Linked DNA regions of Flocculibacter collagenilyticus. The protein of the gene in region 1 interacts with the protein of each later gene in a pairwise test. Links are inferred from orthologs where the notes say so. Each region holds a gene or a part of one and is shown in the gene's direction. Other genes may lie near its edges. The genes, in order: HUU81_RS00305 and HUU81_RS14270.

Region 1 (15,186 bases):
CTACTACGATACTGTAAATGCCTCATCCTCCACTTCGCTTCGCTCCTCTCTTCACAACATCATCGATGATCATCATAAATTTCCATACAGTGCATCAACTATCGATACATGGAATATTCTTGAAGTGGCAGATCAAGATCCTAACTCAGCTGGTAATGTGATAGATGTTTATTTAAATGCCAGTTATCAAAAGTTTGGTGGGGGCAATAACTACTATAACCGTGAGCATACTTGGCCTAAGTCATACGGTTTCCCAAAAGATGGCCCAACCAATTATGCTTATACTGACACCCACCACCTTTTCATTTCAAACAGCACTTATAACTCTCACCGCAGTAATAAACCTTTTGCCTCATGCTCTTCAGGCTGTACAGAATATGTAACGCAGTCGAATAATGGCCGCGGTGGCTCTTCAAGTGAATCAAACTGGACATCTGGTGCAAATTGGCAAACATGGGAAGGGCGCAAAGGAGATGTGGCTCGTGCTTTATTATACCTAGATGTTCGATATGAAGGTGGCACACATGGTATTACAGGGGTTAGTGAACCTGATTTGATTTTGACGGACGATCGCACATTAATTTCAAACTCGCAACAAGGTTCTAATATTTCTGTTGCTTACATGGGATTACGTTCAGTGCTATTACAATGGCATAAAGATGACCCGGTAGACGCGTTTGAAACACGACATAATGATGCTGTTTATCTGTATCAAGGGAATCGAAATCCATTTGTTGATCATCCTGAATATGTTGCCTGTGTCTTTGAGAATAATTGCTCGGGTGTTTCTTCAGGCGCAGGTGGTAACTTAGTGGCACCTGCTTCTCCTACTAGTGTGCAAGCAGCAGCTGGCGCGAGTGATGTAACAGTTACGTGGACAGCAAACTCAGAGTCTGATCTTGCAGGTTATAGTGTGTACAGAACAGAAACGTCGGGCTCAGGGTATGTAAAATTAAACGTAGGGTTAGTTAATTCAAGCTCATTTACAGATAACACGGCTCAAGCTGGCACTACTTATCACTACGTTATTACAGCAACCGATAAATATAGTAATCAATCTGGCTATAGTGCAGAAGCTTCTACATCTGGCGGCTCAGCTCCAACAACTGAAATATGGATTAACGAGTTGCATTACGATAATAGCGGCACAGACGTTAATGAGTTTATCGAAATTGCTGGCACGGCCAACACTAATTTGTCGGGCTGGAGCATTCTTGCTTATAACGGAAGTGGTGGCACAGTTTACAAAACGATTCCATTGTCAGGTACATTAGCTAATCAAAGTAATGGTTTTGGTGTTTTAAGCTTTGCCGCTTCAGGTTTGCAAAATGGCTCACCAGAAGGACTGGCTTTGATTAATAATGCTGGTGCAGTTGTTCAGTTCATTAGTTATGAAGGTGCCTTTACTGCAACAGATGGTGCTGCAAGTGGGATGAAGTCCGTCGATATTGGTGTATCAGAAAACTCTTCAACACAAGCGGGTTACTCATTACAACTTACTGGCTCAGGCAGTAAATACAGTGACTTTGCATGGCAGTCTGCAGCAAATGATTCGCCAGCGCAGATCAATAGCGGACAAAATTTTGTAGCGAGTGGTGGTCCAGTTGCTCAACCTACTTATTTTGAAAATACCTCGGTCACGGCAATACCTGATGCATCTTCAATTGTGAGTAATATTTCGGTTTCCAGAACAGATTCTGTCAGTCAAATGACCGTTGCCGTGAATATTACACACACATATCGTGGAGATATTAGTTTAGTACTTACTAGTCCATCAGGTGCGAACTATACCCTGAAAACAAAAGACGGTGGTGATGGTGGACAAAACGTTATCGCCAGTTATCCAGTAAGTTTTTCTGGCAATCCACAAGGTGTTTGGAAGTTAACCGTTGCTGATAATTATAGCCAAGACGTTGGTCAACTTAATAATTGGTCAATACAGTTTTAATAGATACTATAAACGGACTAGCTAATACAAAAGGTGCCTAAATTGGCACCTTTATTATTTGAAGAATGCAGTGAAATATTTAGAAGAAAGAGTTTAAAGCTACACCAATGCCTAAGCGCTGCTGAGCATGATTATAGTCAATTAAACTTTCTCCGTAACCACTGAAGTATTGCGCATATCCACGTAAGGTACCAACCAGTGGAAATGTAAAGCCAAGTTGTACGGCACCTTTATGACTAGCGAAATTACTTCTAAATAAAGAGTGAAATTCTAAGTCGTGCCATTTGTAAGCAAGTTCTGCTTCATAATAGCCCAAGAATTCATTGATATCAGGATTGTCATCGCCTCTTGCTGCAAAGGGTGACTCTTTCGGATTTTCATTAATGCGCCACCATGGCTTAAATGACATCGCAAAGTTGCCATGCTCGTAAAGTAAATTTACATAAATACGGTTCCAGCTACGAGATAGCTCTTGCGAACGACCGTTTGATTGGTGCTCAATACCGACTACAAAACCGGTATTACCGTCAAATGGATGCCAAGGTAGTGGGGCTAAATAAAAGAATTCAGGGCGATAGTTAGTTTCTCGGAATGGTTTTGAAATGTTCTCAGAGTATACCTGCCACCATGCTTCAAGCGTCATACCAAAATAAAAACCGTCATTTTCGATAAAGGTAGTTGAACGCGTCAACGGTACTTTTAAGCTAAGTTGAAATTTAGACTCGAGAGACGTCATGTTTTCTTGCCAATCTTCGTTAAAGTCATAGGCTTCGGTGTTTAAGCTGTCGGTGAAATATACAGGTAAAATATAATTGAGTCGGTGAGGAGTAATGACGAATGGATCGAATTGTCTGGCGCGCTCTTTATTGATACGGCTGGAAATAAGGCCGTTTAATCGTTCTTTGGTGCCTAATCGCTTTCCTGCGCCTTCCACTTTGGTCGAGAAAATAACGGCATCTGCTTTATCATCAGACTGATTATCAGCGTGACTTAACTGGGTGTCAGCTTCATTTTTACACTGCTTTTTGATGTGTGAAATAGAAGTGCTGTTATCTCCTTGCTCAACAGCCTCTAACACGCAAGTTTGATAGTGAGTAAGTGGTGTTGAGCTTTGAGCAACTGCTTGAAACGTACTACACAAGCCAATGCATAGCACTGACAATGTTGGGGTGCGCATAATCGTCCTTAGTGTGTAAATAATATTATGATGGTTAAACGGTATATCATTGCGTTTGGATTTTTCATTTTGATATTGAGCTAATCGCAGTTTTATAATCAATCATATCGCCGATGCTTACCTTATGCTGTTTGTACCAATGTAAGGGTAGCTCCAGTGCACCAATAACAGGCTTGCCTGATGAATGTATTTGCTCGCTAAGTGCTTCCATTTGAGTGATTTTTATAATTTTTCCATTCACGTCAAAAAAAGCAACATCCAAAGGGATTAGGGTGTTACGCATCCACAGGTGCATTTCTTTGGGCTGATCATAAACAAGTAACATACCGGGATTGGCTGATTTAGCATACATCAGCCCGTGCGCACGTGTGGCTTGATTATTAGCAACTTTTGCCGTGACGACTTGCTCACCAACACGTAATTCTACAACCTTAAATTGTGGGGCAGATTTTGCGGTTGTTATTAAAGACCAGCTTAAAATAGATAATAGGAGGCTGGTGAGCGCAATGAGGGTAGTAAACTTTGTTTTCATCTTTATACTTTGTAATGCACTTAGTTGTGTTTTCAATTTAAGAGCTGGGTTGGTGTTATTCTGTAAAGCAACTAGCTGTAAAAGATAGAATTTTTAACTTATACGTTAAATTACAGTAAAATCAGCACATAAGAAAGAAATTACGTGAAATGGAGGCGAATATGTCGAGACTTGTAGGAAAAGTGGCACTAGTAACAGGTGCAGCGCAGGGCATTGGACGCGCTATTGCGGAGCTATTCGTACAACATGGTGCGAAAGTGATCGTATCTGACATTAACGACGAATTAGGCCAGCAAGTTGCTGATGCGTTGGGTAGCAATGCTGAGTATATGCGCTTAGATGTGGGTCAGGAAAGTGATTGGAAAACCGCAATGTGTTATATCAGCGATCATTTTAGTCAGCTTGATATATTGGTGAACAACGCGGGCATTACAGGCTTTATGGAAACCAGTGGAATGCATGATCCTGAGCACATTGACTTGGCCAGTTGGCATAAAGTACATCAGGTTAACTTAGACGGTGTGGCATTAGGTTGTAAGTACGGCATTAAGTTTATGCAGCACAGCCAAGGGGCGAGTATTGTTAATATTTCTTCTCGTTCAGGTTTGGTTGGTATTCCGGCGGCTGCTGCTTATGCATCAAGCAAGGCTGCTGTGAGAAATCACTCTAAATCGGTTGCATTATATTGCGCTGAAAAGCGCTATCCAATTCGTTGTAACTCAATTCATCCCGGAGCCATTCTCACTCCCATGTGGGATACTATGTTAGGTGACGGCGATTTGCGTAATGATAATATAAAAGCGGTTGCCTCAGATATTCCATTAGGTGTAATGGGTGAGCCCAATGATGTGGCTTACGCAGCGCTTTATTTGGCGTCAGATGAATCTAAGTATGTAACAGGGATAGAGTTAAATATTGATGGTGGCATATTGGCTGGAAGTACAGCCGCTCCGAATAATTAACGGTACTAGCTATGAATACGTGGTATTTATACCTGATCCGTTGTCGCAGTAATACCTTATATACAGGCATTACTACTGACGTTAAAAGGCGTTTCGCAGAGCACCAAAGTGGCAGTAAAAAAGGCGCAAAGTATCTAAAAGGTAAAGGACCACTACAGCTAGTTTTCAGTGTTGAAGTAGGAAGTAAGTCGCAAGCTTGTAAAGCAGAGATTGCGGTTAAACGCTTGACTAAGTCTCGCAAAGAATATTTGATTAAGCACCCTAAAACCTGGTCAATATTATCCACACAGTCAGCGGATCTCACCTGATTGCATTTATTTATCGCTTAAGAAAGAATAGGGCTGTTAATTGCGAAATTTTTCGTTTGTCACGAAGTGATATTTTCTAACAAAAAAGGACATGTAAATGAGCAACACAACAAGCGAATGGATGAAAACGATTGAGCTTAAAGGTGAACATGTGACCCTAAAGCCCCTTAAGCTTGAACATAGAAATGCATTAGTTGAAGCTGCAACAGACGGTAAATTATGGGAACTTTGGTTTACTGCTGTACCGTCAGAGAAGTCAATTGATACTTATTTAGAAAAGGCGTTTACTGACGCAGGCCAAGGGGTGTCATTACCCTTTGTGGTGATCGACAATGCAACGCAGAAAGTGATTGGGTGTACACGCTTCTGCAATGCAGTTCCCCAGCATCGACGTGTTGAGATAGGTTACACGTGGTATGCAAAATCCTACCAAAAAACGGCGGTGAATACAGAGTGTAAGTGGCTGTTACTTGATCATGCGTTTAGTCAATTAAATGCAATTGCAGTGGAGTTTCGCACCCATTGGCATAATCATGCATCGCGTAATGCTATTGCACGTTTAGGTGCTAAGCAAGATGGGGTGATCCGTAACGCGACTATCGAACCAGACGGCGCATTGCGTGATACAGTCGTGTTCTCTATTATCCAGTCAGAATGGCCTTCGGTAAGTAAGTCGCTTTTGGCGAAGCTTGCACCATAATTGTTGTTTATCTCGTCCTAAAATAAAAAGCCAAGTTAACGAATATTCGCTACTTGGCTTTCAATCAGTCTATTAACAAATAATCAAGCTGATTAAGTGTTACGCTTTTTCTGCTGCGCTGTCTTCATCGTTACATTCGCACGCTTTATCTTCTGCCTTCTCTTTACCCGCATTCTTAACGGCTTTTAGTTTTTCGGCGTGATCTAGCTTATGGGTTGGCATTTCTTTATTACCATCAATCAGGTAATTGTCGAACCAACGCATTAAACGCAAGCTGTAGTCATATTGAGCGGCAACTTTACGGTTACCGTGGCCTTCGCCCGGATAATATACTAAACGCACATCTTTACCTTGCACTTTCATGTAGCGATAAAGCTCCATAGATTGAGCAGGGTGTACGCGCGGATCATCTTTACCGTGCATAATTAATAATGGTGTTTTAGATTGGCCTGCCCAGTAAATAGGACTGCGCTCTAAGTAGTACTGCCATTTATCCCACGGGTATGAACGTGCATGTACTAAATGCATTTCGTTAGGAATATCAGTAGTACCAAATTTCGATAATTGATTAGAAATACCAACAAACATTACACTGGCTGCAAAGTGCTCAGTGAGTTTTGTTGCTGCCCATGCAGAAGCGTAACCACCGTAAGATCCGCCAGTAATACCAACGCGTTTTGTATCGGCAATGCCCATATCAACAAGGTGTTTTTTAAAGTCGACTAAGTCGTCAAACTCTTTACCAGCATAATCATTTTGACCAAGCTTAGAGTAAGCAACCCCTTTGCCTGTAGAACCACGATAGTTAGGATAGAATACCGCATAGCCACGTGCTGCAGCCATTTGGCCTGGACGCGAATAACCAGTCACCCAGCCGTCAGGCACATGGCTTTCTGGACCACCATGAACAACCATAATGAGCGGGTAGCTGGTGCCTTTTTGATAATCTAATGGGTAAACCATAACACCATCAATCGTTACACCGTCGCGAGCTTTAAAGGTGAGCGTTTCTTGTTTAGCAAAACGTTTGTCTTTCAACCAAGGGTTAGAGTCGGTTAATTTAATTGACTTTTTACCGCGCTGGAAGAAAATCTCGCTTGGATGCTGTGCGCTATGTCCTTTATAGGACAATGTTTTATCAGAGTCTGATAGGCTTAAATTGGAAGCAATCACTTTGCCTGCTTTGACTGCGGGCTTAGATTTATTGCTACCAACTTTTATTTTTTCAATAGAGCTGTGTGTATTGACGTTAGCAACAAAATATAGAGTGTTTGACTTATTTGCCCACTCGAAATCGCCAATATGCCCCATAAAGTTAGGCAACCACTCTTTAACTTCGCCGGTTTGTGCATTAGCAAGGAATAAGCGACCATCAGCAGGATCGTGCTTATCTTCAGAGCCACGCATAGCGATGTATTTGCCATCATGAGAAAACTCGGCTGCACCTAACTTGCCTTCAGTCTTAAAGCTTAATACCGTTTCTTTGCTGGCTACATTATATAAATGCCACGCTGATTGCATATATTGATCATCAATTAATGCGCTTAACTGGGTTTTTACTAATAATGTGTCGCCTGTTGGAGACCATTCCACCGCACCCACGTATTGCTCAATGTTGATAGCTTCTGGCGATAAAGGTTTGTCAGATTGGGCTAAGTCCACAATAAATAATTGCTGACTTTTTAAATCATATTCATAAACCTCGGCCATAAACCCAAGTTTTTTTAGTTCTTTTTCGGTTTTGTCTTTTGCTGGCTTAGCTAATAGCGCCACTTGTTTGCCATTTGGACTAATGCGGTAGTTATTAATGCCAGTATCTTTTAACGACATCACCTGTTGTGCTTGACCGCCATTAAATGGAATGTGATAAAGGGCAGTGTGCTTTTCGCCATTTAATTTCGCTAGAAAGTACACATGCTTACCGTCATTTGACCATTGCAAATTACGAACACTTACATCACCAGTGATAAATGAGCGCTCATTACCTTTGTCGTCAACAATATAGAGCTCGCTGTAATTTTTGCCATTCTCGTCTTTATATAACTCACGAGGCTTAGAGCGAGTAAATGCAACGTATGCACCATTTGGGCTGACTTTAGGTTGAATAACCGACTTTATTTTAGGGATATCGTCAACTGACAGTACATCATTATTAGACTGTGCAACGACACTGGTTGAACTGGCAACTGCTAGTGCAATAGCAAGCGCAGAGGTGAGCTTTTTCATTGTCCATCCTTTTTATTAGTGCTTATTAGTTTTTTCCGCACACAGTGTACAAAGAAATGGTAAGAAAATCAGCCTATGCTAAGCATAGAGGACTGATTTGCTCTTAAAGGGAAGAATGAAACAATATTGACTGTAACAATTATGGAGCGCGGTATTTGCGTTTAGTGATGTAAATCATTCCCGGGATAAATCCTAGGATGAGAAGCAACGGACTAGGTGATGGTATAAAAAAGCTAGCGTTGGTTAGCACTTCAATGTCACCCGTAAAACGAGGCAGTGAGGATATAAAGGATGAGTCTAGTAATGAACTAGCGGTTACATCAGGATCAAACGAGAGTGCTGATGCGTCATAAATGTCGAGGAAAGGAGTACCAGATACTTGGCCATTATTAACTGAAAAAGTGTCACCAATGTTAAAGTTTATACCGTTTGAAAGGTATTCGCTCATGTTGAACTGCGCAATAATAAACTGACTGTCATCTGTACTGGCAAGGCCGGGTACTGAGAATGGCTCTATGCTCGTCAAGCCTCCAGCCCCAATACCTAATAAGCTTAATTTAAAACTAAACACTCGTCCCTGAAACGTTGTCATTACAATACTGTCTGTAACGTTTTCTTGATCTGGTATAGTTACGCGAACTCCACCATTGCGCTCTTTAGCAATTAATAAAAAGTGCGAGCCGTCACTATACGTGGCTCCGATGGCGACACGTTTACCCGCATCGGCACCAATGTCAATTGTTCCAGCAAATGACTGGTTGCTAAATACCAAACAGCTTAAAACGATGACCCACATTGCACGTGACATAGCTTTTTCCAGATTTATGAATGTGACTTTGGAATGAATACCCAAGTTAATAAAATATCTACTTGTATCAATAGATGAACGATTATGATGAAACATCATTAAGTGTAGCTTTCATTTTCAATTGTGCTAGGCAGAATGAATGTTACCCATTCACCTTTTCCTACAGGGATACCTCTCATTTCAACAAATTAGCTTCGTTATTCTAATAAGTAATAAAAAAGAGTTTTCTAATATTTCTTTTTTACTGGTTGTACCGCTATTCTTTCAGCAGTCTGAAAATAGGAAAGAAGTCTTTAGCTCATGTTACTTGCACAGTTAACTGCGGAATCAAGCCCGCTTACTAATGAACAAATTACTAAACTACAAGGTTTAGTGGCCGAATTGAATCCCATTCAACAAGCGTGGGTGAGTGGTTACCTTGCTGCGAATGCACAGCTTGCTGGTGGCCAAATGCCGATGCTAGCCAGTCAGCCGCAGGCTGGTGATACTTTAACCATTTTATATGGTTCGCAAACCGGTAATGCTAAAGGGATCGCGCAAGCATTGGCAGACAGTGCCCGTTCACAAGGCTTGGCGGTTAAGTTAACGTCGATGGCTGACTTTAAACCGCAGCAGCTAAAGAAAGAAACGCATTTAGTTATTTTGGTAAGCACACATGGCGAAGGTGACGCCCCTGATGATGCGGAAATTCTTCACCAGTTCTTAGCAAGTAAGAAAGCGCCAAAATTAGATAAGTTAAAATATTCAGTACTGGCATTGGGCGACAGCTCTTATGAACTGTTTTGCCAAACAGGTAAAGACTTTGACGAGCGTTTAGCGGCGCTAGGCGCTCAAGCCGTTATTCCACGTCAAGATTGTGATGTTGAATATGAAGACGACGCTAAAACATGGTCTGAAGCGGTGATTAAAACCTTTGAAGAGGAAGTAAAAGAAAGCTCCAATGAAAGTACTTCTCAGGTTATTCCTATGCCGGGTGTGGCTACACCTGCTTCAGCGGCAGCGCAAACCTTTACGAAACAAAATCCATTCACGGCTACACTGGTCGCAAACCAGAAAATTACTGGCCGTAATTCAACCAAAGATGTACGCCATATTGAAATAGATCTTGCCGATTCTGGCATTCAATACCAAGTAGGTGATGCACTGGGTGTGTATTTTGAAAATGATGACGCTATTGTTACCGAGTTATTAGCGCTATTAAGCATTAACGAACATGACGAAGTTAATGTGGGTGAACATTCGCTTACTATTAAAGTGGCACTAAAAGAAGCGCTAGAGCTAACGCTATTGCATCCGGGATTTGTGAAAAAATATGCAGAGCTAATTAATCATGAAGCGCTGACACACATTGCTAGCGATGGCGCAGGGTTGCGTGATTACATTGCAACGCGCCAAGTAATTGATGTTGTGCGTGAATATCCAGACACGGTAAGCGCGGCAGATTTTGCTGGAATATTACGTAAATTAACGCCTCGCTTATATTCAATAGCATCAAGCCAAGCTGAAACCGAAGAAGAAGTACACTTAACATTAGGCCTAGTGGAATATGACGCCTTTGGTCATGTACATCAAGGTGGTGCTTCAGGGTTCTTAGCTAAGCGCCTTGAAGAAGGCGGTGATGTTAAGGTTTATGTTGAGCCAAACAACAATTTCCGATTACCAGCGAATAGCGACACGCCTGTCATCATGATTGGGCCGGGTACAGGGATTGCGCCGTTTAGAGCATTTTTACAGCAGCGTGATGCAGATGAAGCAGCAGGTAAAAACTGGTTATTCTTTGGGAATCCTCATTTTACTCAAGATTTTTTATATCAAACAGAATTACAAGGCTATAAGAAGCAAGGGCTACTGACTCGCTTAGATGTGGCATTTAGTCGCGATCAAGCTGAAAAAGTGTATGTACAAGATCGATTAATAGCACAAGGCCAAGCTGTATTTGAATGGTTAGAGCAAGGCGCCCATATTTATGTGTGTGGTGACGCAAGCAGAATGGCAAAAGATGTACATCATGCTTTAATTGAAATAATTAAACAGCACGGCGCTAAAGATCAAGAACAAGCGGAAGCTTACTTAACCGAATTACGTGCACAAAAGCGTTACCAGAAGGACGTTTATTAATGAGCGACAATAACAAAAATCAAAAATTAGCAGCGAACGAAGGTATCAAAACACGTAGTAACTTTTTACGTGGCACCATTAAAGAAAGTTTGGCTGACAATACAACAGGCTCAATGGCGGAAGACGATCAGCAAGTCACTAAGTTTCACGGCTTTTATCAACAAGACGATCGTGATTTACGCTCAGAACGCAAAGCGCAAAAGCTAGAGCCATTATATAGTTTTATGTTGCGCGCACGTGTGCCAGGTGGCGTTGCAACACCTGAACAGTGGTTAGCAGTGGACAAAGTGGCAGACGAGCTAACTGAATATAACAGCATTCGTTTAACTACGCGCCAAACGTTTCAGTATCACGGCATTTTAAAACCCAATGTGAAACCGTTAATGCAGGCACTGAATACCGTAGAGCTAGATTCGATTGCGGCCTGCGGCGATGTAAACCGTAATGTAATGTGTAACCCCAATCCGATTGCTTCACACATTCATCAAGAAGTGTATCAGTGGTCAGTAAAAATCAGTGAGCACTTATTACCAGAAACACGCGCATTTTGTGATATTTGGTTAGACGGTGAAGAATATAAAAGTGGTGTACAGAAACATACTAAAGAAGGCCATGAACCAATATACGGTCCTACCTATTTACCACGTAAATTTAAAACTGCCGTTGCTGTACCACCGCACAATGATGTAGATGTGTATACAAACGACATGGGCTTTATTGCCATTATCGAAAATGATCAGTTGGTTGGTTTTAATGTTACAGCTGGTGGAGGTATGGGATCTACCCATGGCGATCATGAAACATACCCGCGTTTAGCGTCAGACTTAGGCTTTATTAAATCTGAAGACACATTAAAAATTGCAGAAGGCATTTTAGTGGTTCAACGTAACGAAGGTAATCGTGTTGACCGAAAAAATGCTCGTTTAAAGTATACGATTGATCGTATGGGCGTAGAGGCATTCCGCGCAGCCGTTGAAGAATATGCAGGTATTAAGTTTGAGCCGGCAAAACCTGTTACGTTTACCCAACAGGGTGACAGATATGGTTGGGTTGAAGGTGTAGATGGCAATCATCATCTAACGTTATTTATTGAAAATGGCCGTATTATTGATACCGACACACATCAATTTAAAACGGGATTGCGGTTAATTGCTGAAAAAATGTTAACTATTGGCCAAGGTGATTTGCGTATGACGGCAAATCAAAACTTAATCATCGCCAATATACCCACTGAACATAAGTCAGAGATTGAAGGGTTGGCGCAAGCTCATGGTTTAATGCCACGCATTTCGAAAGTACGTGAAAACACCATGGCCTGTGTTGCTTTACCAACGTGTGCGTTAGCGATGGCAGAAGCCGAACGCTATATGCCAACGTTAGTAAGTAAAGTAGACGATATTATGGCGAAGTATGGCTTAAGCGATCAAGAAATAGTAATGCGTATGACAGGGTGTCCTAATGGGTGTGCACGTCCGTTTGCTGCAGAAGTGGGATTTGTTGGTAAAGGCCCAGGAAAATACAACTATTACTTAGGTGCGGATGGCGTAGGAACACGCCTTAACAAGTTATATATGGAAAACGTAGACGAACAAACGATTTTAACATCGCTTGATTCACTATTAGCGCGTTATGCCAAAGAGCGTAACGCTGATGAAGGGTTTGGTGATTTTGTGGTGCGCGCTGGCGTGCTATCAGCAACTGAAAACAGACCGGTTAGGGGGCAAAATTTCCATGACGGTATCAACGTTGGCCAAGCCTAAGCAAGCCAGCCTAAGTGAGGCTGGCGCAGTGTCGTATAAGCATATACTGACACTGCCTGAGGGTGAGCAACAACAAGCATTACGCGAGATTAATGCGCTGCTTAAGCCATTAACACCACAGCAGCGTGTGGCGTGGTGTTTAGCGAATTTGCCTGACAGTCCGATGCTGTCGTCAAGTTTTGGTATTCAAGCTGCCGTAATGCTGCATTTGCTCACTGAACAACAGCCTGATATTCCAGTGGTGTTAACAGATACTGGCTATTTATTTCCTGAAACGTATCAGTTTATTGATCAACTTCAGCAGCAACTGTCGTTAAACTTGCATGTCTATCGCAGCAATATGACACCAGCATGGCAAGAAGCAGTGCATGGTAAATTGTGGGAACAGGGCGAAGTAGGGTTAAAGCGTTATAATCAGCTTAATAAAGTTGAGCCAATGTTAAAAGCAATTGAGCAACTGAAGGTTGGTACATGGTTTTCAGGCTTACGTCGTACTCAATCATCCACTCGTGAAGACAAGGATATTGTTGAAATTAGCAAGGGCACGGTGAAGGTTTATCCAATGTTGGAGTGGACTAACAAAGATGTGCATTACTACTTACAAGATAATGATTTACCTTACCATCCGCTATGGGAAGCCGGCTATGTTTCAGTGGGTGACGTACATACCACACGTCCATTAGAGCTTGGCATGACTGAAGAAGAAACTCGCTTCAATGGGATGTCTCGAGAATGTGGTCTACACATTGACGGTGACGGTATTTAATTACCGTCACTCTTTTTATCCTTTATTTCTTTACTAAACCGTATATTCAACGTTAGAGCGTGCCATGCAATATTTACCTATTTTTACTCAGGTTTCTAACCGCAAAATTTTAGTTGTTGGCGGTGGTAATGTCGCATTAAGAAAAGCACGCACGTTGGTGAATGCAAACGCTAAAGTTACATTATTAGCTCCTGAGTTTTGTAACGAAACTACAGACTTCATAGCGCAGCATCAACTTACCAAAGTGATCGATGTATTCTCGCCAGAACACCTTTCTGGCTATGTGTTGGTTATCGCTGCCACAGATAATGAAGCAGTTAATCAAGCAGTATACGACGCGGCAAATGCACGCGACATGTTTGTGAATGTGGTGGATGATACGAAGCGTTCAACGTTTATTTTTCCGTCTATTGTAGACCGAGATCCAATTACGATTGCTATTTCTAGCGCAGGAAAGGCGCCAGTATTAGCACGACGTCTACGTGAGAAATTAGAAACCTTTATTCCTCAGCACATTGGCGCATTGGCAACACTTGTGGGTGGATTTCGTGATCAGGTAAAAAATAAAATTAATGGATTTGCAGCGCGTCGCCAATTTTGGGAACGGGTGTTTAATAGCCAAGTGGTGTCTAAAGTCGCCAAAGGCCAAATTGAAGCTGCACAGCACGACCTAAAGAACATGCTTGATGCGCCAGAATCTGATGATAAAGGTGAAGTGTATATTGTGGGCGGGGGACCTGGTAACCCTGATCTATTAACGCTTCGTGCTTTACAGTTAATGCAACAAGCAGACGTTGTCGTTTACGACCGACTCATTTCACCTAAAGTATTAGACTTAGTGCGTCGTGATGCAGAGCTGATTTCAGTTGGTAAAAAAGCCGGTTTTCATTCCGTCCCTCAAGAACAAATTAATACGATGCTAGTCGAATTGGCACAGCAGGGCCATAAAGTGTGTCGTTTAAAAGGCGGCGATCCATTTATTTTTGGTCGTGGCGGAGAAGAAATTGAAGAGTTAGTTCAACATAATATTCCGTTTCAAGTTGTGCCAGGTATTACTGCAGCGGCAGGTTGTGCGGCTTATGCAGGCATTCCACTCACCCATAGAGATTATGCACAAAGTGTTGAGTTTGTAACTGGACACTGCCAGCCAAATGGCATGCCTGTTAATTGGCAAGCAATGGCGCGGGAGAACCATACATTAGTGATTTATATGGGCGTAATGAAGTCACCTGAAATAGCCGATGCATTATTAACACATGGTCGCGATGCGAATACACCGGTGGCTATTATTGAAAAAGGTTCTACTTCACAGCAACGCGTTGTAACAGGGACTTTAGCGCAATTACCAAGTATGGCGGCAGATAATCACATCGGTTCACCCGCATTGGTGATAGTGGGTGAAGTCGTGAGTTTACGTAACACTTGTCAATGGTTTGAGGCAGCGGGAGCGCAGACAGGCCAAGGTATGGCTGAAGATCTGACGGCGTAAAGAAACTTTTATTTCACATTTGTGAACCAATCGGTTTTCTCTTTGTCATACAAAAGCTTACAAGCCTGTTAACAAATATAGTTCGATACTTAGCCGTAATTAAGGTTGTAGCTTTGTCGTAGTTGCTATCTGTATCTTTATATTTGATTTACTTTTTGTGTGACGAAGAAAGTGACACTATCGTTATCGACATGGTTGATTGTAGGCTAATTTTTATATATTAAATACAAGGACTTTTAATGAGTAAAATATTACCTAGTGTCTTTTTCTTGATTTTAGGAAGTTCACTTTCTCCTGTGCAAGCGAATGAAAGTAGTGATTGGTATGTTGGCGGCGCTTACAGTGCGCAGGAAATATCTACCAACGACTATAAGCTACTTGGCGCTTCATTA
Region 2 (15,157 bases), 3.1 Mb from region 1 along the record:
GGCTAGCAAAAGCTTTGGCTTGCAAGTAGCGCAATTGGCTGGCGTTCCTAAAAACGTGATCAAAAAAGCAAAAAATAAATTATCGCTACTGGAACAACAAGGGCAAGCGGCTACAACAGAGCCTCAAAACACAGAGCATCCAGCCAGTACCACTGCTTTTGCTACACAGCAGCTTAATTTAATTGAGCCTGAAAACCCACTGGCTGATGAACTAGAGCGTATTGATCCCGACAGCTTAACGCCACGGGATGCCTTAGCGTTAATATACAAGTTAAAGGCATTAGCATAATGACCAAGTCCGCTATCAAAAAAATTGCCGTATTTGGCTCGGCATTTAATCCGCCAACACGTGGACATGCCGACGTCATTACACAATTACAGCAACATGCAATACGCTTTGATGAAATTTTGTTGATACCAAGTTATCAACATGCTTTTGGTAAAAAAATGGCTGACTATCAAACGCGCTGCGAGTTATTACAGTTATTTATTGAAGATATTACTCAAGCCCCTTCGGCATTAACACCTACAAAAGTAACCCCTTGCTTTGTTGAACACCTTATTGAAAAAGAGCAAGGTGCAGCGATCTATACTTATGACGTGCTCACTTTTTTAGAGCAGCGCTATCAAGCATTGAATGATCATCAACAATACGAGATGCACTTTATTATTGGCCCAGACAATTTAGCTAATTGGGATAAATTTTATAAAGCGCAAGAAATCAAGCAGCGTTGGCAACTTGTCGCAGTACCACAACAACAAGATATACGCTCCACTTACGCACGCGAAGCACTAGAAAATAGCCTAGATAATGATAGGGAAGCGCTGTTGGTCAAGTTACAACAGTACCTAACACCCAGCGTTGCGGAATATTTAATAACGCACAACGTTTATTCGCAAATTAAAAAAGACTAGCTATTCAGGCTAGCAGAGATAAGGACAGAATATGCAAGCTAGCCCAACGCCTACCACAGTAATTCATAACACCGTGCCTTCTGAACTGCGCGCGACTGTCAGCCAACTGAATATCTATCCTGTTAAATCACTACAGGGTATTTCGTTGCCAAGCGTAGAAGTAACACCACAAGGGTTACGCTGGGATCGTCACTGGATGATTGTAAATGAAGATGGCATGTTTGCTACTCAGCGCCATTTACCTAATTTGGCAAGAATTAGCACCGACATTACTGAAGAGCACTTAATACTCAGCGCCGAAGGGATCGCGCCTTTAGCAATTCCGCTCAAGCTTAAAAGCAATAGCGTAACCAAACGCTCCGTTAAGGTGTGGAAAAGTGATTGCGAAGCTATTGAAGAACGACATAGTTCTGAATGGCTAACAAACGTCATTGGTAAGTGGCGCAATCAATCACTTAGCCTTGTAAGAATGGCGCCTAACTTTAATCGTGCGGTTAGTGAAAAGCATTTAAAAGGAAAACAGGCAACAACCTACTTTGCTGATGGCTATCCATTTTTAATAACAAATACTGCATCGCTAATCTCACTTAATCAACAGTTAATTAGTCGCAATGAAAGCCCGGTGCCGATGTCACGCTTTCGCAGCAACATTGTCTTAGACAGCCAATTCGCCTTTTGTGAGCATAGCCATACCAATATGCGTATTAACCGCGTTAGCGATAACACAGAGCTATTACACTTTGATTTATGCAAACCTTGCGAACGCTGTAAAGTAACTTCAATAGATCAACTAACAGGTATCTCACCTGCACCGCAACAGCCATTAAAAACACTATTGGCGATGGATCATATTGACAAAAAAGGCGCTTTTTTTGGTCAAAACGCCATTTTAACTACCCATTTAAATGACACAAGCAAGCGACAAAATAACCGCATTCGAATAGGCGATACCGTTATATTATCCAGCCAAAATAATATTACCCAGACAACATAATTAAGCGCTGTTATCGTCTGCTTATTCGTCTAACAAGTTACTTTTTTCAAATGCCAAAGGCAGTAATTCAGCCAAATTAATGGATTGAATTTCGCCTTTTGCCGTTGCCATATGAATAATGGTATTACTGTCACCAAATTCGCGAAGCTTCTGGCGACAACCACCACAAGGCGGACAAATATCATCGTTCGGGCTAATAACCAACACTTCATCAATATGTGTAGTACCTGCGGCAATCATGGCAGCAATTGCACCAGCTTCAGCGCATTGACCTAAGGGATAAGATGCATTTTCAATATTACAGCCTGTATAGACTTGGTTGTCATTGGCTAAAATGGCAGCCCCTACTTTAAATTTTGAATAGGGTGCGTAGGCGTTTTGTTGGATTTTTTGTGCAGCATCAAGTAACTGCGTTGTACTGTTTTTCATACTATATTTTTTATAGTTCTATGGACGAAGAATACTATAGATACTTAGCTTGCCGCGCAACTCTTATTGAAAAAAATAATCCTGCCAACTTCCACAGCATTAGCCTTTTAACGCTCACTGTACGAGCCATCTTTTCGCTAGGTACAATAAGATAATTGACAAAACTTCAGCATCGTTAGAAGCTTGGTTCAATAAAAACAAACGGTTAAAAGCATGAATACGAGAGTCAAACTTAACATCAACCAAGGCGTTGCGACGGTAACCTTAACAAGGCCAGAAGCAAAAAATGCGTTAGACATGGCAATGTTTACTGAAATTGACCGCACCATTAAGCAATTAAAAACAGACCGCAGCTTACGAGCGGTTATTTTATGCGCTGAAGGAGAGGATTTCTCAACAGGAATAGATGTTAAGTCTATTATGGGCAGTGCAAAAAATGCCATTAAACTGCTTTATAAATGGTTACCTTGGCAAGCCAATTTAGCGCAACGTGTATGTGTAGGTTGGCGTGACATTCCTGTACCAGTCATCGCATTAATACAAGGACGATGTTGGGGAGGCGCTTTGCAAATTGCGTTAGGTGCAGATTTCAGAATAGCGACACCAAACGCACAACTTGCCATTTTAGAAACGCGCTGGGGACTTATTCCTGATATGGGTGGAAACTTAGTATTACGGGAATTATTAACTAAAGATCAGGCAATGAAGTTGGCTATGACCGGCCAAGAGGTCACCGCAGCACAAGCGCTTGAAATGCAGTTAATCAGTCAGGTAAGTGATAATCCACTCCAAGATGCCGAGCAGTTAATCGCACAAATTAGCAGCCGCTCACCCGATGCCATCGCGGCAATTAAAAAGCTTTATCATTCAACGTGGTCAAAGCCTGATAAGCACTTTTTATCAAAAGAAACGCTTTATCAAATCAAAGTATTGATGGGCAAAAATCAACGCCAAGCCGTTTCAAAGCAAACTAAAAAGCCCGATCTTCAGTACAGTGAACGTCAACGGTGGTGATCTTTCTGGTGAGCATTGTGGTAACCCTCAAGGTAGCGACATAGCTTAAGGGTTACGTCATGTACCAAATTCCGTTTGTCATTTGGCAATCAATCGAGTCTAAGATCATGTGAATGATTAAACCCGTCCCCATCAAACGAATAAGATTAAATTTTGGAATAAAGCGCGGCGCTATGCTCATGACTGCGTAAAGTAGAATAAATGGCCATTGATGCAATGGATGAAAGCCAATACTACAACGCAGCGGATCATAAATAGGTGTTGCAAGTAAATGATCTACATCTACCACCATGGTTAAGATCATAATGATAAACGCATAACGCCATTGCTTTCTAAAGATAATAAGTGCAACTAGCAACGGCACCACAAAATGCAAAACTAAATGGATAAATGCCTCCCACAAAGATAACAGTTAGAATATTTAAAAAGGCTTCGTGATAAATATCACTAAAATCATTAAAGTCATCAACCAAATGACAATGTACTTGAACATGCCTTTATTTGATTCCGCCTTTTTGCGCCAACCAACAGGCCTGATGCCCTTAGCAAAAAACACCAGTTTGCAGGATAAGTTTACGCACACAATATTAATTGCTAATAAGAGTGCTGCACCAAGTGCTAAATCGAACTGAGACTGACCAAGCATGATGCCAATTGTTGCTGCCGGTGGTAATAACGCTACAGCCACCATCACTCCAACCAAAACACTTGATAAGCCTGTGGTTAAAGACAGCGCCGCCGCAGCACCAGAAGCAAGCGCAAGCACCACAGAGTCCATACCAACTTGAGTACGAGCAATTAGTTCAGGACTAGACAGGTCGATGTTTGCAAACACCCCGACCCCAATCGACATAATTACAACAAGTAACATTCCAACAAATAAGGTGATGATAGCTTTTCTCATCAACACTAAATCGGCTAATGCCGTACCCAGTCCGAACGCCAAATTAGGCCCTAAAAATGGCGCTATTACCATGGCACCAATCACAACTGCAACATTGCTTTCTATTAAACCTATTGCTGCCACTATGGTTGACAGAATCACTAAGGTTAAGAAGTTAATATCTAATCTTGTACTTTTTTCTACACTATCAAACAGCGCTTCGCGTGCAGACATCGCAGAGTCTTCAACCGCTCTGTCCTTAGCTGACGCAGTGGGTAATGCGACCTCAACAGGCAATACCGTTAATCGTGTGCCATATTCTTGCTTAATAATAGGCTGAAGCGTATCTATAACAGGTTGAAGCTTATCATCAGCAACTAATAACCGAGCCATTTGCAATTGCTGCTCTAACTCACTATCTGACACTATGAGTAAACGGATATCTGTTAAATCATGCTGCTGAGCAGTAGTAATTAACTCAGCAACATCAGATTTACGCAGCAGTACTTCAATATACTTCATTGAGCTTTAAATACTTACTCTACGGTATTCGCGATATTCTGGTTGCCAGAATATTTTTTCAATACGCTGATGTAACACTTCATCAGAAATCTCTAAGGCTAGCCCTTGCTGCTGCGCAACCTTGGCAACTCTAAATGCAATTTTCTTACTTAATTTCGCAATATCAGTCAGTGGAGGCAGTAACTCACCTTGCCCAGTTGCGGCAAGTGGCGACTCTTCAGCAAGTGCGTCACTGGTTGCTAATAGCATTGCATCTGAAATTAAACTCGCTTTCACGGCAAGTACCCCTAAACCAATACCAGGGAATATATAGCTGTTATTACATTGTGTGATTGGAAATACAGAGCCATTATATTCAACAGGGCTAAATGGACTACCAGTTGCAACAATGGCTTGTCCTTCGGTCCATTTAATAACGTTTTCAGGTAGCGCTTCAACTTGTCTAATTGGGTTACTCAGTGGGAACACTATTGGGCGCGCGCACCCTTTATACATGCTGGTAATCACCTGCTCTGTAAATAAGCCTGCTTGACCAGACACCCCTATTAATACCGTAGGGTTAATTGAATGGATAACATCTAATAAACTGGCGTATTCACCACTATAAGTCCATTCACTAAGCGCAGATTGAGGCTGAGCTAGCTTTTGCTGGAAGTCCATTAACCCTTCCATGCCTTCAGTCACCAAACCATAACGGTCAACCATATAAATTTGGCTACGCGCTTGCTCTTCAGAAATGCCCTCTGCCACCATTTGACTAATGACTTGTTCGGCAATACCACAGCCTGCTGAACCCGCACCTACAAAAACAACTCGCTGTTGTGATAACACTTCTTGTTTTGTTTTACATGCAGCTAATAGCGTACCGACGGTGACCGCAGCAGTACCTTGAATGTCATCATTAAAACAACAGACTTTCTCACGGTAACGCTCTAGAATCGGCATTGCATTGGGCTGTGCGAAATCTTCAAATTGCACCATTGCATCAGGCCAGCGACGTTTCACTGCATGCATAAATAAGTCTACAAACTCGTCATACTCCGCTTGTCCAATTCGCTTATGGCGAGATCCCATATACATAGGGTCGTTTAATAACTTCTCATTGTTAGTTCCTACATCAAGCATAATAGGCATGGTGTAAGCTGGGCTAATACCACCACACACGGTATATAACGCTAGCTTACCAATTGGAATACCCATTCCGCCTATACCTTGGTCACCTAAACCTAAAATGCGCTCTCCGTCTGTCACCACAATAATTTTTACTTTTTGTTTGGTTGCATTACGCAGTAAATCATCAATATTGTGACGGTCTTCATAAGAAATAAATAGCCCGCGAGAACTGCGGTAAATATCTGAGAACTGTTCGCAGGCATCACCAACGGTTGGCGTGTATATAATAGGCATCATTTCTTCAATGTGCTGCTTAACCAATCGGTAATACAGTGTTTCATTGGTATCTTGAATTGAGCGCAAGTAAATGTGCTTATTGATTGGATGCTGAAAGCTTGAGTACTGCATATAGGCGCGCTCAACTTGCTCTTCAATAGTTTCATAGCGCGGTGGTAATAAGCCGGTAAGGTTAAATGCTGCACGTTCTTCAGCGGTAAATGCACACCCTTTATTTAATAATGGCGTTTCTAGTAGCGATGGGCCAGCGTATGGAATGTATAACGGGCTACGTGATTTGTTCGATGTCATTATTTTAGTGTCCTACCTGCAGTTTTTTCATGTACTTTAACGTGTGCATGAGCACCTAATTAAGCACTGAATTTTTATTTATGTAATAAGGCGTGTTGATTTTTTGATGTTAAATGTTGTTCAATCTCAAAAGATCAACAAACCCTAATCTATTAATCTAGTGGAATAAGGGTGAAATCTCAAAAATTCGGTATTTTTCTTGGATCTTAGATCCCTAATTTTATAAGAATAAATGAATTGAATGTACTTAAGAAATTAATAGCCGCTTTGAATAAAAGCGGCTATTAGGCATGCATTAATATATGCAAAAAGTAACGGTTTGCTTAGAAGCTTTCTAGAATTAACGGGATCTCCGCCAGTGCACTATCACCCACTTGGTAAGAGCCAACTAAGCGCTGCGACGCAACAATTAAGCTTTCTTCACTGTTAGCGTGCACCATCGCGATTGGTTGGCCTGCTTCTACTTTTGTGCCAACTGGTAACATTTCAGTAATACCAACACGGTAATCTAGTGCATCTTCAGGGTGACGACGACCACCACCTAATGCAACCACAGACATGCCTACTTCACGCGCATCAATTGCTTGTACAATACCTGTGTGCGTTGCCAGTACTGGCTTAATAATAGGTGCCGGTGCAAAGATGCTAGTGTAATGCTCTAATAAGTCAGCTGGGCCACCCATGCTCGCTACCATTTTTGCGAACTTCTCGGCAGCTTTGCCTGAACTTAATAACTCTGTAGATAAGGTATAAGCATCATCTAAAGACATATCTTTAGCAATTGAAATCATACTAGCGGCTTGTTGTAAAATAAGCTCAATTAAACGAGTATCTGTCGATTTACCCGTTAATATTTTAATCGTTTCAATCATTTCTAGCGCGTTACCCGCACTGTTAGACAATGGCTGACTCATATCAGTAAGTAATACGCGCGTATTAACGCCCGCTAAGTTCGCCACTCTAGCAATTGATTGCGCTAACGCCTTAGATTGATCAAAAGTCGGCATGATTGCACCACTGCCCACTTTTACATCCATGACTAAGCCGTCTAATCCTTCTGCTAACTTCTTAGAAAGAATTGAAGCAGTAACCAAAGGAATGGATTCTACCGTTGCACTAATATCACGAACGCTGTAAACACGACGGTCAGCAGGAGCGAACTCGCTAGTTTGACCGATGATCGCAATACCTAAATCTTTAACTACTTTTCTAAATTCAGCTTCGTCAGGGTATGTATTGTATCCTGGAATTGAATGCAGTTTGTCGATAGTGCCACCTGTGTGACCTAACCCTTTTCCTGCAATCATAGGCACATAAACGTCTGCCGCAGCGACCAATGGACCAAGCACTAAGCTTACTAAGTCACCAACGCCACCAGTAGAATGCTTATCTACCACGTAGCCGTCTAACTCTGGCCAACTTAATACTTTACCTGAATTTTTCATGGCATTAGTTAGGTATACGATTTCATCATCGCTCATACCGTTTAAAAAGGTCGCCATTGTGAATGCTGCGATTTGCGCATCGCTTACGGAGTTGTCGGTAATACCACCAACAAAAGCTTGAATATCCGCCTCTAATAGCGGTTTTTTGTCTCTAATTGTACGAATAATTTCTTGAGGTATTAACACTGTGATTTCTCTTTCTTGTTAATTGGAGTATTTGACGATAAATAGGATTAATTCTCAAGTGCTATCTGCAATTTTGCGATAAATTTCGTTGCTGGTCGCACCACAATTGTACAAAAGTTAGCCCCAACAAAATGAAACAAGAGCATCAACATAAATGTCGTGCTCTATGCAAAATACACTCAGACCTTGCTTAAACTTTCCAGCTACAAGATTCTCTGTTTATAACTGCGTCTATTAAGTAATCCTAGTATGCTTAATATCATCAACATGATGATGCTCGGCTCTGAAACGACAACAGCTGGTCGCTGTACCGCAATACCTCTTAAGCCGCCAAAACTTCCGCTATAAAGCGTATTAATTGTACCTAACCCATCTGCGCTGGCTTTTTGCACGCTATCGTTTGTTGTCGAACCCGGACCGTCAAATGTAATCCAAAATAACTCGTTGGTCGTTACATCGATATCAATGCTTCTTACAAAGTTAAAAGGGTCATAAAGAGTCGTGCTCACGCCAGTGCCATCTAAATTTAATCGGCCAACAATATCGTTGTTTACAAAATAAATGGCACCATTGCTAAAGTCGATAGTGATATCACGAATGCCGTTTAAGCCAGAGTGTAGCGTTTCTTTTGCAGAACCATCAGGCTTAACTCTATTTACTTCGCCGCCAATATCACTGTAATAAATAAAGTCGCTGGCGCTGTCGTAAGTGATAGAGGTAATTTTAGAAAACACATCATTAGTAACCAACATTGGCACGCCAGAACCATCCATCGCGGCCATGTATATGCCATCTTCGGCATCGGTAAAAAAATAACGGTTATTGGCAATATCAATTGCCACATCATGACGTTCATCTACATCAAATGGTGAATTTGGCGGCGTAGGTCCACTATTTGCCAACACTACAGGCGTACCAGAGCCATCAGCTTTGCCTTTCCGTACTTCCTCGTTATTACCTGTTCCCCAAAATAACTCACCATTTGCTTCGGCAATACCAATTGGTCCGCTTGGTCCACTTGAAGCGTCGCTGCCTAAATACAGCATGCTCATAGGCATCGCCCCATCGGCGTCCCCCTTCCAAATCGCGGGAGATTGTGTTCCAGTAAAATATATTTCTGTGGCAAAAGTTTGGAGTGTGCCTAACAGCGCAACAGCAACACCCAATACACGTATTAGTATTTTCATAATCGACGTCCTTCTCATCAATCAAGTACAACAGTTAGTATTTGTGCTAGTTACATTTCACTTACTGCTAGCGCTCTGCACATCAGCGCCCTACAACGCCACTAGCAAATGCTCGCTACCATTTAGTTAAAAATAAGCGCGAGCTTTATATTTCTAATCTTTTCAACTTGATATAAAGCAAGTAATAAGCCATCACCTATACATTTGATATAAAAGAATATATTTGAAGTAACATTGGGGTAAGTAAAAAAAACTGACAATCGATACAAAAATTTTACACTAAATAAATATTCGGTGTTAGAAGGCGCTACTTTACCGCATGAGTGAAAGTAGCTCTTACTTGTTTGAGTTGCTAGCTGTTCGCTTTTTTTAACGATGCGCGATAAGCAGAAAAAGTGCATAAACCAACATTTTCACCAGCAATGGTAGCTTGCGGCACACTGGTAAATACTTGCGGTAGCTTTTTATTAATTACCTTGTCTACGCAATAATCCATATATTGCTCAACTGTTTTTTCGCAATCACTCGGGATTCCCTGATAACTCGCTAAAAACCCCGCATTTGGGTTTGAACAAAAGTCAGGAATTGCACCAACCTTAAAATTATGAAACCAATCTTCACGCTTCATATACAATTTACCATTTTTAAAGTCAGGATCGACTAACTGCCTTTTAGCAGGTGGAATATATTCAGACTGCGCTACCGTTGAACTTGTAGTTGATGCGCACGCTGAAACCAAAATAGAGCCAAACAACATCAATAACTTCATTAAGCTTCTCCGTTAAATTTATTAAAACCGTCTACATTTTTTACATAATGTTAATCATATATTTAATATTAAAAAAATAACAATAAAAATCATCATGTTAAATTAATGGTACTAATTATGCTTATCGCCATTATTAAATCCCTATTTTATGGACACATTAACAATACCGATAATAAGAAGGAAGGTGAACTTATGAATAAGAAAATAACATCCCAACTAAGCAGTATACCCAAACTTATAGTCAGCTTAATTATCCTACTAACAGGCAATGTAAATTTAGCATATGCTGGGCTAATTCATTTTGATATTAACCGTAGTATTACCCTTGGCGAAGAAGGTAATACAACTCATATTGGCGCTAATTGCCATCCAGGCCATATTGGCGCTGTGATTGATGGTGAAAGTTTAATACTCGACCCAGGATGCAGCAAAATTGCACTCGATGTGCAACTTACACAAGGAGAGTTTTGGATCATCCCAGGATCTGACAACTCACTTAACGTACTTAATTATAACGACACCATTGACGCCACTCACTTTTTCTCTGGCGGACGTAATGCTTACAACTACGCAATGATATTTAATAAAACAACGCCGCATTTCAGGCAGTCATTCAGTTCAAAATACCTTGGATTTTTAACGCGTTCTGGAAAATATGGTTACATAGAAGTAAGCTGGAGCTATAAAGATCAAAATGATGTAGGCACACTTTCATTTATCAAAGGTGCCTATCAAGATACCGTCGGTGCAAGCATAAAAGCTGGTAACCCGATTCCTGAGCCAGCAACGTGGGCATTGATAATATTTGGATTATTAGGCCTGATAATTACTCGCACCAAGCCCTGATAGTAAACACATCAAAGCGTTGCATGCGGGCCAAATACTTCATAATGAATACGCTCGTTTGCCACGCCTAATGCAAGCAATGCATTTTTAGTATATTGCATAAATGCCACCGGGCCGCAAACATAAAAGTCTCCGTTATCAATCGGTAATTCAATCTGACTAAAGTTAATCAAGCCATGGTGAGTTGATGATAATGGTGTAGCCAATTTTTCAGTCCGATACCATACATGGTGTTGCCACTTGTGCGCCTCGCATAATGACTGTGTACGATCAGCAAATGAATGTTGGTTAGCCCTTTCACAAGCATGAACAAAATGCACAGCTTGGTTATACTGCTTCTCGGCTAGGGCTTCCAACATTGCTTGCATTGGCGTTATACCTACGCCAGCTGAGATCAATACAACGGGGGCTTGTCGATCAACAAAATAAAAATCACCTGCAGGAGCATGCAAGTCGACCATATCGCCCACGGCTAAGTAATCGTGCAAATAGTTCGATACCATTCCTGCTGCGTTACCATCAATAGTACTTGGCTCTCGTTTGACTGAAATGCGATAACTAGTACCATTTGGCTTTTGAGATAACGAGTATTGACGAATTTCAGTATTTTCAAACTGCTCCGTTGTTAGCTCAATACCAATGTATTGACCTACGTGATAATCCATGACGGGCTGTCTATCTAGCGGCTCAAATATAAAACTGGTGACTAACTCAGATTCCACTCTCTTTTCAACCAAGCTAAAGGCTCGTTTGCCACGCCAGCCTCCCTCACTCTCTTCCTTAGTTGTATATAGCTCTTCTTCTCTGCCAATCAAAATTTGTGCTAACGCGCTATAGGCTTTTGTCCATGCGGCTTCAACTTCAGGCGTGAATTGCTCAGGCAATAACTCGCGTAATGTTTCAATTAAATGATCACCTACATACTGATAATGAAACGGTTGAATATGAAAGCTTGTGTGTTTTTGTGCGATTCGTTCAACGGCATGTTTTAACACGGCCAAGTTATCGATATTTTTTGCATACGCTAATATGGCTTCAAATAGCGCAATTCGCTGGCTATCAGTATGCTGATTACTCATATTAAAAATGTTTTTTAATTCTGGGTGATGTTTAAACAAGCGTTGATAAAAGTGACGCGTAATTGCTACACCGCCCGCTTCCAGTAATGGCACAGTGCTTTTTACAATTTTTATGTCGTGAGTAGTTAACATATTGACTCCAGTAGATAGTTGTTCGCGATTAAGTTGTCTACTGCATTGCAAAACTATGACCAACAATGAAAATTAATTTAAACTTATAATTATCAATCAGTTACACTTAAACCAAATCCACTTTCATAATTAAGGAGTCATTTCGACACATAGCAAAATCAAGTCATATTGACTACAATGATACTTTTACACAACACCACTTTAACTATGAATGCGATCACTGCGACTACCCTCATTGAACTGTCTTTAAAGCTGGCTCAAAGCCTAACCAAAAACGATCGCTTTGATCGTCTATTATCTACCATACGCCAAACCATTAACTGTGACGCAGTTGCATTATTATCATTTAAAGATGATCACCTTATTCCACTAGCGTGCCAAGGATTGAGCAAAGATACATTGGGGCGGCGATTTGCTATTGCAGAACACCCTCGTTTTACCGAAATTTGTCAGTCGTCCAACGCCGTTCGCTTTACTAGCGATAGCACATTACCGGATCCCTATGATGGCATGTTAATTAATAGCGAAGAAGCCTTACCCGTACACGCATGTATGGGACTACCGCTGTACTTTGATCATCAATTGCTAGGCATATTAACGTTAGATAGTTTATCGCCCGGCACATTTGACGAGATCCCCGAGCGAACACTGGAAGTGATTGCTGCAATGGCGTCGGTTAGCTTACACACCGCAATGACCCTTGAGTTATTAGAAAATAATATACAACATTCGCAGCAAGTGGTGTCTGCCCTTAGTCAGCCCAATGCGGTTGTTGAGCAGAATGAGTTAATTGGCCATAGCAGTGCAATGCAAAAATTAAAGCAAGAAATTGCACTGGTGGGGGCCTCACATTTTAACGTACTCATTGAAGGTGAAAGTGGCGCTGGCAAAGAGCTTATTGCTCATGCTATTCACCAGCATTCAGCAAGACGTCTAACTCCCATGGTTTACGTAAACTGCGCCGCATTACCCGATAACTTAATTGAAAGTGAGTTATTTGGACACGTTAAAGGTGCCTTTACTGGTGCCGATTCAACCCGCTTAGGTAAGTTTGTCATTGCCGATGGCAGTACTTTATTTTTAGATGAAGTAGGCGAATTACCGTTAACAGCACAAAGTAAATTGCTGCGTGCGATTCAAAGCAATGAAATTCAAGCAGTTGGACAAGATAAAACAACCCATGTTGACGTGCGCATTATTGCAGCAACTAACCGACAACTTGAACAGGAAGTAGAAGCTGGCCGTTTTAGAGCAGATTTATTTCATCGATTACATGTTTACCCGATAACTGTTCCACCATTACGAGAGCGACATGGAGATATAGAGCTACTTTGTGGTTTTTTTGTAGAAAAAATCAAACGCAAGCTTGGCTTTTCGCAACTTACCCTAGCACCTGATGTATTACCTTACTTAACCCAATATGACTGGCCGGGTAATGTGCGTGAATTAGAGCATTTTATTAATCGAGCGGCGTTAAAAGCAGGTGCAAACAGCACGATGCAACCCACTAAAGTGCAACGCCCACATAGCATTAATCCCGTGCGCATTACCCTTGCTGATTGCGATAAGCTAACACCTACAGCGGCTTCAACCAAGCTACCTGAAGATTCGTTAACAACGCAACAAACTACCCCGTTACAAACTACACTGCTTTCCACTCGAACGAAGCAAATAAACTTAAGAACGGAAGTCGATAACTACCAACGCGAACTCATCAGCCATATTCTCAATGACGAAAAAGGTAACTGGAGCGTCACCGCTAAACGCCTATCCACCGACCGTGCAAACCTTACAAGGCTGGCTAAAAGGTTAGGGATTTATATAGAAAAACAGGTAAAAGCTATTAAGACCGATTGAAATAGGCAATATAAAGTTGTGGCTGCATGGACTTACACTTTTAAAGTAGATTGGTAGAGCTTTTCAAGCAACTTGCACAGTGCTTGTTTTGCCGTAATAAAATCGCCATGTTTCATTTGCTGTTCAGTTTGTACAAACGGTAAGTTGGGATTTCTCGGTAAATTTTCCAGCAAACTGTCAATAATATCAGGCGTCCATTCCATGTGGCATTGCAGCCCTACAATTTGTGGCTTGCCTTGTTGAGGGAATACAAACCCCTGATTCAAACACGCGGCAGATGAAGCAACGTGCATGGCATTTTCTGGAGTGGCAAATGTATCACCGTGCCACTGCAGCACATTTATCTTTTTGCCAAAATGTGAGAATAACGGATGTTGTTGCGCACTCTCATTAAAGTTTATATCAAACCAACCCACTTCTTCATGAGGGTTTTCGGTAACGTTAGCCCCAAGTACAACAGCAGCAAGTTGCGCCCCTAAGCAAATACCAAAAATTATTTTATCCTGCTCGATTGAGTGTTTAATTAATTGCTTAACCGATATTAACCAAGGATATTCCTCTTCTTGATACACATTCATAGGTCCACCTAACAGAATTAACCAATCAAAGTTGGCGTGTTTAGGTGGAGCTTCACCGTTATAAAGTCGAGTAACACTGACTGTTGCTTGTTGTTGTGCTAACCAGCTTTCTATGTGACCTAACCCACTCTTTTTTACTGGCTGAATAACATGAACATGTAAAGACTGCATTTAATGCCTAACTTGATAAATTCTAAACGGTAGAAATAGTGTAGACATATTTTCTGAGATAAATGCAAAGAGCAGTAAAAAGCGAGTAAATACTCGCTTAAGGATAGAACCAAAATGGCGCGGTAAGAGGCTGGTCAAGATAAGGCACACGAAACATTAACTGATGCTCACCCCGCGCTAACGAAGGCAAATCAATATAAGCACTCAACCCTTTAGTGGCATATTTGGTATTAGTTTCAGGGTGCCAAGTTAAAGATTGAAGCTCACCATCAACACTCACCTGAATAAACTGGCTAAAACACGCAATGTTTTTTTCATTACTGTCTGTCATATCACACGCTTGGTCTAAGTGATGTAATAACGTTGCAGTTAAAGGCACGAATACTTTTACAGGCAATTTACGGTACACACGCTTGTCTAACATAATGTCATTCAAGTAGCCTTTCTTT

The links.
Region 2: the proteins of HUU81_RS00305 (region 1) and HUU81_RS14270 interact in binary tests that used the Escherichia coli proteins (3 or more experiments, as listed by UniProt). The link is inferred for Flocculibacter collagenilyticus from one-to-one orthologs.

The regions. Positions count from the first base shown.
Region 1 is NZ_CP059888.1:61,452-76,637, forward strand. What follows is about bases 8,415-11,370. They hold HUU81_RS00305 (assimilatory sulfite reductase (NADPH) flavoprotein subunit), read left to right. Parts: upstream 8,415-8,961; coding sequence 8,962-10,779; downstream 10,780-11,370. Other genes in these bases: HUU81_RS00300 (hypothetical protein), read right to left, coding at 8,415-8,661; cysI (assimilatory sulfite reductase (NADPH) hemoprotein subunit), read left to right, coding at 10,779-11,370. Outside these bases: HUU81_RS00265 (endonuclease), read left to right, coding at 1-1,948; HUU81_RS00270 (phospholipase A), read right to left, coding at 2,028-3,125; HUU81_RS00275 (DUF192 domain-containing protein), read right to left, coding at 3,190-3,657; HUU81_RS00280 (glucose 1-dehydrogenase), read left to right, coding at 3,819-4,619; HUU81_RS00285 (GIY-YIG nuclease family protein), read left to right, coding at 4,631-4,927; HUU81_RS00290 (GNAT family N-acetyltransferase), read left to right, coding at 5,025-5,627; HUU81_RS00295 (S9 family peptidase), read right to left, coding at 5,727-7,853; more of HUU81_RS00300, read right to left, coding at 7,993-8,414; more of cysI, read left to right, coding at 11,371-12,539; HUU81_RS00315 (phosphoadenylyl-sulfate reductase), read left to right, coding at 12,511-13,305; siroheme synthase CysG, read left to right, coding at 13,370-14,794; HUU81_RS00325 (porin family protein), read left to right, coding at 15,034-15,186. UniProt on the Escherichia coli protein: Component of the sulfite reductase complex that catalyzes the 6-electron reduction of sulfite to sulfide. This is one of several activities required for the biosynthesis of L-cysteine from sulfate.
Region 2 is NZ_CP059888.1:3,212,944-3,228,100, forward strand. The notes cover bases 1-2,927. They hold HUU81_RS14270 (MOSC domain-containing protein), read left to right. Parts: upstream 1-946; coding sequence 947-1,909; downstream 1,910-2,927. Other genes in these bases: mutS (DNA mismatch repair protein MutS), read left to right, coding at 1-289; HUU81_RS14265 (nicotinate-nicotinamide nucleotide adenylyltransferase), read left to right, coding at 289-915; HUU81_RS14275 (cytidine deaminase), read right to left, coding at 1,931-2,338; HUU81_RS14280 (crotonase/enoyl-CoA hydratase family protein), read left to right, coding at 2,552-2,927. Also shown: more of HUU81_RS14280, read left to right, coding at 2,928-3,352; HUU81_RS14285 (DUF6122 family protein), read right to left, coding at 3,405-3,755; HUU81_RS14290 (TIGR00341 family protein), read right to left, coding at 3,774-4,757; HUU81_RS14295 (NAD-dependent malic enzyme), read right to left, coding at 4,764-6,458; deoA (thymidine phosphorylase), read right to left, coding at 6,782-8,089; HUU81_RS14305 (hypothetical protein), read right to left, coding at 8,293-9,276; HUU81_RS14310 (hypothetical protein), read right to left, coding at 9,629-10,045; HUU81_RS14315 (PEP-CTERM sorting domain-containing protein), read left to right, coding at 10,238-10,891; hmpA (NO-inducible flavohemoprotein), read right to left, coding at 10,903-12,102; nitric oxide reductase transcriptional regulator NorR, read left to right, coding at 12,280-13,959; HUU81_RS14330 (type 1 glutamine amidotransferase), read right to left, coding at 13,992-14,708; HUU81_RS14335 (hypothetical protein), read right to left, coding at 14,806-15,157.